One region of the Kouleothrix sp. 19917 genome, then DNA from elsewhere that is predicted to be linked to it. Evidence: riboswitches for the same ligand, from Rfam matches in the RefSeq annotation. Region 1 holds a riboswitch; the other holds the start of a gene.

The links. A riboswitch is a leader RNA that binds a small molecule or an ion and turns the genes downstream of it on or off. The one in region 1 is predicted to bind S-adenosylmethionine.
Region 2: linked by a shared signal. The riboswitch ahead of M1P90_RS16655 (homocysteine synthase) and the one ahead of M1P90_RS21655 (methionine synthase) in region 1 are both predicted to bind S-adenosylmethionine.

The regions. Positions count from the first base shown of each region.
Region 1 is NZ_CP097099.1:5,346,361-5,351,852, forward strand. Features, by position in the region: gene M1P90_RS21655 (methionine synthase) at 1-3,293, opposite strand, end outside; SAM riboswitch class I at 3,358-3,531, opposite strand; gene M1P90_RS21660 (response regulator) at 3,607-4,047, opposite strand; gene M1P90_RS21665 (sensor histidine kinase) at 4,079-5,492, opposite strand, start outside.
Region 2 is NZ_CP097099.1:4,063,803-4,069,294, reverse strand. Features, by position in the region: gene M1P90_RS16670 (hypothetical protein) at 32-244, shown strand; gene M1P90_RS16665 (vanadium-dependent haloperoxidase) at 332-1,621, shown strand; gene M1P90_RS16660 (hypothetical protein) at 1,675-2,001, shown strand; SAM riboswitch class I at 2,371-2,515, shown strand; gene M1P90_RS16655 (homocysteine synthase) at 2,681-3,970, shown strand; gene metX (homoserine O-acetyltransferase MetX) at 4,078-5,208, shown strand; gene M1P90_RS16645 (hypothetical protein) at 5,357-5,492, opposite strand, start outside.

The DNA.
Region 1 (5,492 bases):
GTTACGATCTGGAAGGCTGCGACATCGTACTCGCCGCTGGTGGCGGCGCGGAAGTAGTCGGCCAGGCACAGTCGCTCACGCTCGGGCTGGCGCGGGAACACGAAGCGCGTCAGTTCGCGGGGTTGGGAGTTGGGGGTTAGCGAAGCTGGATCGTACACCACCAGCTCGTTGCCGTCGCTCTGCACCGGGAAGTAGCCATACACCACTTTCGGCTCCAGCCAGCCATCGCGCTCGGCCTCGCGCAGCAGCTCGCGCACCTTCACGTCGAACTCGCCCTTCAGCCGCTCCCACTCCGCGCCCTTGGCGTTTTTCGCGCCCCATTGCAGGCGATACAGCGCATTGCGGTCGAGGCAATCGACCACGTCCTGCAGCTTGATGCGCGTGACCACCTGCGTGCCCCAGAAGGGTGGCGTCGGCACCGGCACGTCGCGGCGCACATTCGAGCGCGCCGTGTCGCCGCGGGTGGCCTGCCCCAGCTCGGCCAGCGCCACACGGCCGCGCTGCTTCTGGCGCAGCACCTGCGCCGCGTCCACAATCGTCTGCTGCACAAAGCTCGGGCGCACCGCCGGGTCGGCCAGCTTGTCCATCGTCTCCAAACCCTCGAAGGCGTCTTTGCAGTAGAACACGCCCGATTCGTAGGGTTCCTCATCCGCCACAAAGGTAATGCGCTGGCCGTACTGCTTGTTGATCGCCGCGCCGCCCACCAGCACCGGGAAGCTCAGCCCGCGCCGGTGCAGCTCCTGCACGCACAGCGGCATCTGCTTCGAGGTGCTCACCAGCAGCGCCGACAGGCCAATCGCGTCGGCGCCCACTTCCACTGCCTTCTCGATGATCGTGTTAAGCGGCACCTGCTTGCCCAGGTCGTAGACGGTGTAGCCGTTGTTGGCGAGAATCGTGTGCACCAGGTTCTTGCCAATGTCGTGGACGTCGCCATACACCGTCGCCAGCACGACTTTGCCCTTGGTAGAGCCTTCGAGCTTATCGAGATACAGTTCAAGATGCGCGACAGCCTTTTTCATCACCTCGGCGCTTTGCAGCACAAAGGGCAGGATGAGCTGGCCCGAACCGAACAGGTCGCCCACTTCTTTCATTGCGGGCAATAGCACGTCGTTCAGTACGTCGACGGCGGCTTCGCCACGCGGCATTGTTTGCTCTTCTTGTCGGGGCGCAGCAGCCTGAGGGCCTGTGCCTGTTGAAGGATCTGCGGGCTGCTGCGCCTCTGCTGCGGGCTGCTGCGCCGCTACTTGCTGCGCCCTTACAGCGTCGGGCGTGATGCCCATCCGCTCGGCCATCAGCGTGTCGATATCGCTTTCGACGCCTTCTTTCTTGCGGTGGACGATCTTCCAGTGCAGGCGCTCGCCCACCGTCATGCCGGCGGTCGGGTCGGCGCGGGTTTCGGTTTCGGCGGCGGCGTTTTGCTCGTAGAAGTTGATGAAACGCGCCAGCGCGTCCTCGCGCCGGTTGAAGATCAGGTCTTCGCAGAGCGCGCGCTGCTCGTCGGGAATTTCGGCGTAGGGCGTGACGTGCGCCGGGTTGATGATTGCCGTGTCGAGGCCGGCGTCGACGGCGTGCTTGAGAAAGACCGAGTTGAGCGCGGCGCGGGCGTGCGGCGCGACACCAAAGCTCAGGTTCGAAACGCCCAGCGTGGTGAAGCAGCCGGGGATGTTCTGCTTGACGGCGCGGATGCCCTCGATCGTTTCAATCGCGGCGCGGCGCAGCTCTTCCTGCCCGGTGGTGATTGGGAAGGTCAGCACGTCGAAGATCAGCGCCTCGGCCGGCACGCCATACTCGTCCTGCGCGATCTGCGCAATGCGCTGAGCAACCGCCAGCTTCTTCTCGGCCGTGTGCGCCATGCCGTCTTCGTCAATCGTCATCGCCATGGCCGCCGCGCCATAGCGCGCCAGCAGCGGCAGCGTGCGGTCGAGCTTTTCGCCGCGCCCGCCTTCCAGCGAGAGCGAGTTGATCACCGCGCGGCCAGGGTAGGTTTCCAGCGCGGCCTTCAGCACGTCGGCCTCGGTGGTGTCGATCACCAGCGGCAGCTCGACATTCATGGTCAGCTTTTTCACCAGCGTGACCATCTGATCCTGCTCGTCGGGGCGCTCGGTGGTGGCCACGCACACGTCCAGCAGGTGCGCGCCGCCGTCCACCTGCTCGCGCGCAACTTCCAGCACGCCGTCGTAGTCGTCGTTCAGCAGCAGGCGCTTGACTTTGCGCGACCCAAGCGTGTTGACGCGCTCGCCAATCATTGTGAGCGTGATGTCCTGGCGCAGCGCGGCGGCCTTCACGCCCGACGAAACGCTGGGAATGTATTCGATCTCGCGCTCGGCGGGGGCGCGCTCGAAGCCAAGCGCCGCTCGCAGGGCGCGCAGGTGCGCGGGCGTGGTACCGCAGCAGCCGCCCACCACATTCACGCCATACTCGCGCACAAAACCGCCCAGGATGCGCGCAAATGGCTCGGGCTCCATCGGGTACACGGTCTCGCCATCGACCTCGATCGGCAGGCCGGCGTTGGGGATGCACGAAATCGGCAGGCGCGAGTGCGCGCACAGGTACTGAATCGCCTCGCGCATATGCTCGGGGCCGGTGCTGCAGTTCAGGCCGATCACATCCACCGGCATGGCTTCCAGCGTGGCGATCACGGCCGGCACCTCGGTGCCGAGCAGCATGCGTCCCGACAGGTCGAGGAAGATCTGGGCCTGCACGGCCACGCTGCTGCCGGTTGCTTTCTTTGCGCGGCGGATGCCATCGAGCGCGGCCTTCACTTCCAGAATATCGACGCTGGTTTCCACCAGCAGCACATCCACGCCACCCTCGATCAGCGCGCTGGCCTGCTCGAAAAAGATGTCGGACAGCTCGTCGAAGGTGATGTTGGACAGCGCGGGGTCGTCGGAGGAAGGCAGCTTGCCGGTTGGGCCAATCGAGCCAGCCACATAGCGCGGGCGGCCATCCTGCGCCTGGTAGCGGTCGGCCACGCTGCGGGCCAGGCGCGCGGCGGCGATATTCAGCTCGGCGGTGCGCTCGGCCAGGCCCCATTCTTCCAGGCGCAGGCGCGTGCTCTGGAAGGTGTTGGTTTCCAGCACATCGCAGCCGGCCTCCATAAACGAGGCGTGAATCTGCTCGATCACGTCGGGGCGCGCAATTGCCAGGTAGTCGCGGTTGCCGTTGGTGCGCTCGCCGCCGTAGTCGTCGGCGGAGAGGTTGAAGGTGTCGATGCTGGTGCCCATTGCGCCGTCGTAGAGCAGCACGCGCTCGCGCAGCGCTTCGAGGTAGGTGGGTTTGGTGGCGTGTGTCACAGTATAGTATTCTCCTGGTTTTTGGGCATAAAAACACCCCACGCGCTGGCGTGAGGCTGTGTGTTCCTCATCTCCCAGCTTGCGCTGTCGGAGTTAGCACCGTGCCGAGATTTACGATTGACGATTTATGATTTACGAATGTGAGGCCGCAATCGTAAATCGTACATCCAAAATCGTAAATGGCTCGGGGGTTGCCGGGGTTTCACAGGGCCGTTCCCTCCACCCCTCTTGATGAGCGGTCTTCAATTGGCGCGCAGTATAGCAGCCGGGGGCGGGCTTGTCAACGCCGTGTTGCACATTGCGCAACGGCTGGCTACCACCAGAAGGTGTGGCCGCCAAGCATGCGGCGGATCTGTTCGCAGATTTTGTCGGGGTGGATGGGCTTGCTGATAAAGCTGTCGAAGCCGGCATCCTTGGCGCGCAGGCGCGTCTGGTGCATGATGTTGGCGGTGACGGCGGCAATATGCGCGCGCGCCGATTGTGGGTGAGCGCGCAGGCGCTTGAGCACCGAGAAGCCATCCTCGCCGGGCAGGCCAATGTCGAGCAGCACCAGATCGACCTGGGGCAGCGCCTCGATCAGCTGGATGAGCTTGGCGCCGCTGCCGCGATGGTAGAAGTGCTTGAAGCCAGCATATTTCAGCAGCTCTTCGATCACCAGGTAGGAATTGGGATCGTCTTCAACCAGGATGATATACGCATTTTCCGGGTTGTCGATCGGTGTTCGGTTGTGCTGGCGCGCAAATGGTTGCGTCATATCATTCACCTGCATGCAATGGTGGCAGCGGTTAATTCAGCACTGCCGGGCTTGACTCGGGCTGGGTTGAAAGGAACTCGGCTTCTTCGACCTTGATCGGCATGCTCATGCGCTCGCTCACGGCGCACATGTCTTCGGCAGTGACGGCCGGCACGGTAAAGCGGAATGTCGAGCCGTAGCCGGGCTTGCTTGTGACATTCAGCTGGCCGCCATGCAGCTCGACCAGGCGCCGGCTGATTGGCAGGCCCAGGCCAGTGCCGCTGTAGCGCCGCGAAAGCGTTTCGTCGGCCTGGCGGAATTCTTCGAAAATAATGTCGATATTTTCGGGCGCGATGCCAATGCCCGTATCTTCAACCTCGACAATCACCTGGCTGGCGTCGGCTTGTGCTTCGCCCGCGCTGCCATAGACGCGCAGGGTAATGCTGCCGTGCTCGGTGAATTTCACCGCGTTCGAGAGCAGGTTCAGCAGCACCTGTGCCACGCGCACACGGTCAATATACACCAGGGGCAGGTCGCCCGCAATCTCGCTGCGCAGCATGATCGGCTTGCCCAGCGTCAGGCTGCTGGCGGTGATCAGCGCTTCCTGCACCACCAGCTCGATCTGGCTTGGCTCGCGCTGCAAATCGAGCCGCCCGGCCTCGATCTTGGCGTTGTCGAGAATGTCGTTCAGCAGCTTGAGCAGGTAGTTGCCCGAGTCGTAAATTCGGCCCATGTAGTCGTGCTGCTCGGGCGCAAGCGGGCCTTTCAGCTCTTGCTTGAGAATGTAGGAAAAGCCAATGATCGCGTTGAGCGGCGTGCGCAGCTCGTGGCTCATGTTTGCCACAAAGTGCGATTTCATGCGGTTGGCGTATTCGGCAACGGCGCGGGCATTTTCAAGCTGCTTGTTGCTGTTTTGCAGCTGGCTGTTCAGGTAATCCTGGTCGCGCAGTGCGCGCTGAAGCTGTTTTTCGCTTTCGTAAAGCTGTGTTTCGCGCCGTTCGACCTTGTGGTAGCTGTCGATCGCCCACTCCACGGCGGCGGCAAAACTCTGCGAGGTGAGCATGGAAACCGTTGCGCTCAGGTAGCTCAGGACGGTGGCCGCCAGAAATGGCAGGTGCCAGATCTGATCGTGCTGCCCGAGCAGCAGGGCCAGCAGCGCCATCAATAGCATTGCGGCGCTGGCAGTGATAAAGCCGGTGCGCGGCTGCAGCAGAATGCCGCTGGCGGCGATCAGGAGTGGCGTGAAGAAGATGAAAGGGTTGCTGTCGAGCGGGTAGAAGGCAAACGACGCGGCCAGCGCGGCCATGATGCCGGCCAGAAACGCGCAGACGGCGGCGGGGTAGTTCTTGCGACGGCGCAGCTTGTCGGCCAGCCAGTAGCTCAGCATCAGGGCAATGCCCATATACATGCTCAGCCGCGTTGCGGGCATGCCAACCAGGCCAATACACAGCAGCAGCAAGCCCAGG
Region 2 (5,492 bases), 1.3 Mb from region 1:
TCGCTGTCAACGGCGCCCAAGAGGTGAAACGATGACCGAACCGCGGCGGTATCGTGTCTACCTCCTGCGCCTGTGGCAAGCCGAAAGCGAGGAAGGCGGCATGGTCTGGCGGGCAGCGCTCGAAGATGCGCCCACTGGAGAGCGGAAAGGCTTTGCCGACGTGGCGCGACTGTGCGCCTTTCTCCAAGCACTAACGGCTGACGAGACTGAGGACACTACGCAGTCGCCTGAGACATCACGATGAGGAATTCTATGAAAGGGGGACGAAATGTTCGGTATGTGCAGGAATACCTGGCGCACTTGGCGCGCACTGGCTGTGGCTGTTCTAGCAATGTCCGCGATCCTGAATGGGGCAAGCAGCACGCGCGCAGTGGCGGGGGCACGCGCAATCGGCCAAACCGCCAGCGCAGAGCCCGATGCGGCAACTGCCTGGCATAACATTGCTGTGCAGTTTTTGGCCACGGCCACACCACCGCGCCCAACTCCCATTCCATTCCTTGATCTGGCGGTCGTGCAGGCCGCGGTTCACGATGCCGTCCAGGCGATCGATCGACGCTATGCGCCATATCACGTAGCGTTCCCGGCTGGTACGTCTGGCTCGCCCGAGGCCGCCGCCGCCAAGGCCGCGCACGATGTGCTCGTTGGCATTTTGCCCGGCCAGCAAGCCGCGCTCGATTCGATGTACAACGAGTACTTTACTGCCCACGGCCTGGCCGAAAGCGACCCGGGCGTGCAGGTTGGCGCGACGGCTGCGGCGGGCATTCTGGCGCTGCGGGCGAATGATGGGCGCGTGCCGAACCCGCCCCCGGCACCGTTCACTGGTGGCACCGCGCCTGGCCAGTGGCGCCCGACGCCGTCTTTGCTGCCGGGGCCGCCGCCAACGCTGGCGCCAATGGCGAGCCCCTTGCTTGGCACGGTTCCGCCGTTTACATTGCAGCGTGGCGACCAGTTTCGCGCGCCGCCGCCCCCCGCGCTGAGCAGCGACCAGTATGCCAGGGAATACAACGAGGTGAAGGCGTTGGGTGGTCTTGCAGATGGCAGCCGACGACCCGACCAGACCCAACTTGCAACGTTCTACGCCAGTAACTATTTCATTCTTCTGCACCAAACGCTGCGCGATGTTGCGGCGTGGCGCACAGACAACATTGGCGATAATGCGCGGCTGCTGGCGCTCGGCGCGCTGGCAATTGCTGACTCATTTATTGTCACGTGGGATAGCAAGTCGGCCTACGTCTACTGGCGACCGGTCACGGCGATCAACGAGGGCGAGAATGACGGCAACCCGCAGACACAGGGCGACCCGAGCTGGCAACCATTTCTCAATACGCCAAATTATCCCGAGTATACATCGGGCGCGAATGGTGCAGTCGGCGCGCTGACCCGTATGCTGGAACTGTACTTCGGCACGGATCGCGTGGTCTTCACGGTTGTCAGCACCAATGCAAATGCCAAGCCGAAGATGCGCACATACACTCGGTTCTCGGACTTGGCGTGGGATACCGTGAACGTGCGCATCTACCAGGGCCTCCACTTCCGCAGCGCCGATGAAGTGGCCCGTGCGCAGGGCCGGCTGGTAGCCGAATGGGCCTTTGGGCATGCTTTGCGGCCAATTGGCGGCTAGGGCCGGCAGAAGGGCGCCAGCGCTGGAAATGTGGTAGGCGCAGGGAGGGCGGAATGGCACGAGCGAACGAGCTACTGCGCCAGAGGGCGAAGCCAAACGTGGCGGCGCAGGTGGGGCTGTGGGCTGGTGGGCTGGTGGTGGCGCTGGTGCTGGGGCTTGGCGCGCTGCTCAGCAGCGCGCCGGCCTTCCGCTATGATGTCAATGTGCACAACGGAGCACGCCTCTCGCTGGGCATTCTGGAGGGCTGCCCGGCCGAAGTACCAATCGATATCTGCGAAGCCTACCGCTTGCAGATGGAACGCCACTTCGAGCTGACGTTGAACCGACCCGGCGTGCGGCATGTGCTGCTCGCGTTCGATCTGTCGCCCCGCGAGCGCTGAGCGACACCCCCTCACTACAGCGAAGAGCAAATGAATTGAGCCACAGAGCGTACAGAGGATATTGAGTACTCTGTCAACGAAGTTTCCTTGTACTCAGCTTCCAGGAAGCTCAGGCCAGTTTTGCTTCAACCTGATAATCAGATGAGCTTCCTGGAAGCTTGCCCGTTGTATGAAATAACGTATTTTCCAAAGTACTGAGTTTGGTTCTATAGATCGTTAATCTCTGTGCGTTCCAATGCTTCGCGGCTGCTTAAGAAGTTCCCCGGCCTGGCCTCATCCGCCTTTCGGACGAGCGCCAATCCGCCGAATGGCTATTTGACATTTCTGCGCAACTCACGTATTATTCGGCGCAACAATTGAATAGCGCAACTCTTATCCAGAGAGGTGGAGGGACCGGCCCGATGAAACCTCGGCAACCCTGGAAAAAGCGTAGGCGTGCAACGTTTAGTACACGAGGCATGCGCAGCTTGATCATTAGGGTGCCAAATCCGGCAGCGCGACTGGAAGATGAGAGGCATACGTCGGACGTAAGCCCCTTCCTATGGTTTTGGAAGGGCTTTTTGTTTCAGCGTTTCCATGGCCCTCATCTGCGCGATGAGGGCTTTGTTGTTGCCAGCCCCATCGCGCAGCGCCTCACCTGTGGCACGTGGCTTGTTCTCGTTGTAAGGAGGCATTCCCGATGGCGGACGAAACGAAATTCACCGGCTTTGAAACCCTTGCGCTCCACGCCGGCCAGCAGGCCGACCCGACCACTGGCGCGCGCGCGGTGCCGATCTACCAGACGACGTCGTACCAGTTCAAGGACACCGACCACGCCGCGCGCCTGTTCGGCCTGCAGGAATTCGGCAATATCTACACCCGCATCATGAACCCGACGCAGGATGTGCTCGAGCAGCGAATCGCCGCGCTGGAGGGTGGCGTGGCCGCGCTGGCGCTGGCTTCGGGCCAGGCCGCCGAGACGTTTGCGGTGCTGAATATTGCTGGCGCGGGCGACAACATCGTGTCGTCGACCGACCTGTACGGCGGCACGTATAACCTGTTCAAGCACACCCTGCCAAAGCTGGGCATCACCACCCGCTTTGTCGATGCGCGCGACCTGGATGGCTTCCGCAGCGCAATCGACGGCAACACCAAGGCGTTCTTCCTGGAGCTGATCGGCAACCCCAAGCTCGACGTGCTGAACCTTGAGGCGATCTCGGCGATTGCCCACGAGGCCGGCGTGCCGGTGATTGTCGACTCGACCACGGCGACGCCGTACCTGTGCAAGCCGTTCGATTTCGGCGCGGATATTGTGGTGCACTCGGCCACCAAGTACATCGGCGGCCACGGCACCAGCATCGGCGGTCTGCTGGTCGACAGCGGCAAGTTCGACTGGGCGGCAAGCGGGCGCTTCCCCGGCCTGACCCAGCCCGACGAGTCGTACCACGGCCTGGTGTACACGCAGGCGCTTGGCCCGCTGGCCTACATCATCAAGGCACGCGTGCAGCTGCTGCGCGACCTGGGCGCGGCGATCAGCCCGTTCAACTCCTTCCTGCTGCTGCAGGGCATCGAGACGCTGCCGCTGCGCATGGAGCGCCACTCGCAGAACGCGCTGGCTGTGGCGAAATATCTGCAAGAGCACAGCAAGGTCGAGTGGGTGAACTACCCGGGCCTGCCCGACCACCCCACCTACGAGCTGGCCAAGCGGATGATGCCCAAAGGCCAGAGCGGCATCCTGGGCTTTGGCATCAAGGGCGGGCGTGCATCTGGCGCGACGTTTATCAACAGCCTGAAGCTGTTCTCGCACCTGGCCAACATTGGCGACGCCAAGAGCCTGGCGATCCACCCGGCGTCGACAACCCATAGCCAGCTGACGGTTGAGGAGCAGGGCCTGACGGGCGTGACCGACGACTACGTGCGTCTGTCGATCGGTATCGAGACGGTTGACGACATCATTGCCGACCTGGATCAGGCCCTGGCGAAGGTCTAGGCGGCACCATGGCGTAAGGGCGATGCATCGCCCCTGATGTGTTGTGAATCACCGCTAACGCGGGCGATGCATCGCCCTTACAGTGTGGAGTCGAGACGATGATCGCTATGACACTCGATCGACAGACTGATAATGTGGGTGTGGTCGAACGCCGCAGCATGACCTGGCTCGAACCGCTGCAGCTCGAAAGTGGCGCGCGGCTCGGGCCAGTGACGCTGGCCTACGAAACCTACGGCACGCTCAACGCGGCGCGCGACAACGCCATCCTGCTGCTGCACGCGCTTTCCGGCGACGCGCACGCGGCGGGCTGGTACGCTGGCGCGGCTAAACCGGGCTGGTGGGATGCAATGGTGGGGCCGGGGCGACCATTCGATACCAATAAATATTTTGTGATCTGCTCGAATGTGCTGGGCGGCTGCCAGGGCAGCACCGGCCCCGGCAGCGTCGATCTCAGCACGGGCAAGCCCTACGGCGCGCGCTTCCCGGTGATCACGATTGGCGACATGGTGCGCGCGCAGGCACGCCTGCTCGATCGCCTGGGCATCGACCAGCTGCTGGCAGTGGCGGGCGGCTCGATGGGCGGCTTTCAGGCGCTGGAATGGGCCACAACCCTGCCCGAGCGCGTGCGCGGCACCCTGCTGCTGGCCACCAGCGCGCGCTCCTCGCCCCAGACGATCGCCTGGAACGCCATTGGCCGGCGCGCAATCATGAGCGACCCGAACTGGCGCGGTGGCGACTACTACGACGGCCAGGCGCCCGCCGATGGGCTGGCGGTGGCGCGCATGATCGGCCACATCACCTACCTGAGCGAGCCCTCGCTGGAGCGCAAGTTCGGGCGGGCGTTTCAGCAGGGCGGCGGGCCGGCCTTCTCGCTGGAGCGCGAGTTCGCAATCGAAAGCTACCTGGAATACCAGGGCGCGAGCTTCAACGCGCGCTTCGACGCCAATTCCTACCTGTATATCACCAAGGCGATGGACTACTGGGACCTGCCGGCGCGCTATGGCTCGCTCGACGCCGCGCTGGCGCGCAGCCAGTCGGAATTCCTGCTGCTCTCGTTCACCAGCGACTGGCTCTACCCGGTCGATGAGTCGCAGCAGATCGCCGACGCGCTGGCGCGGATTGGCCGCCCATCGGAGCATGTAGTGCTGCCGTCGAGCGCCGGCCACGACGCCTTCCTGGTCGATTACCAGCCGCAGGGGCCGATCATCACAGAGTTTCTGGCGGGCTTGGCGAGCTAGGACTGGTGGGAATAGGGGATAGTGGAAAGTAGCGGACGGCGAGCATATGCTCGCCGTCCGTTGTTTTGTACCGCTCGGTGCGCAGCGAGGCGCAGAGGTTGGCTGGAAAGCTCATTTGGGCAAGTGATTATTGGCGATATTACAGAAACTACAGAGCTATATGCTGTTGTAGCAGCTGATCTGCGACGTGTAGCATCTTCTGCAATGTACTTGCGAGCGATTGGTGATCTTTGTATCCATGTACAATATTGTTTCGTGCTTGAAATGCCTTCTCTAAGATCTGG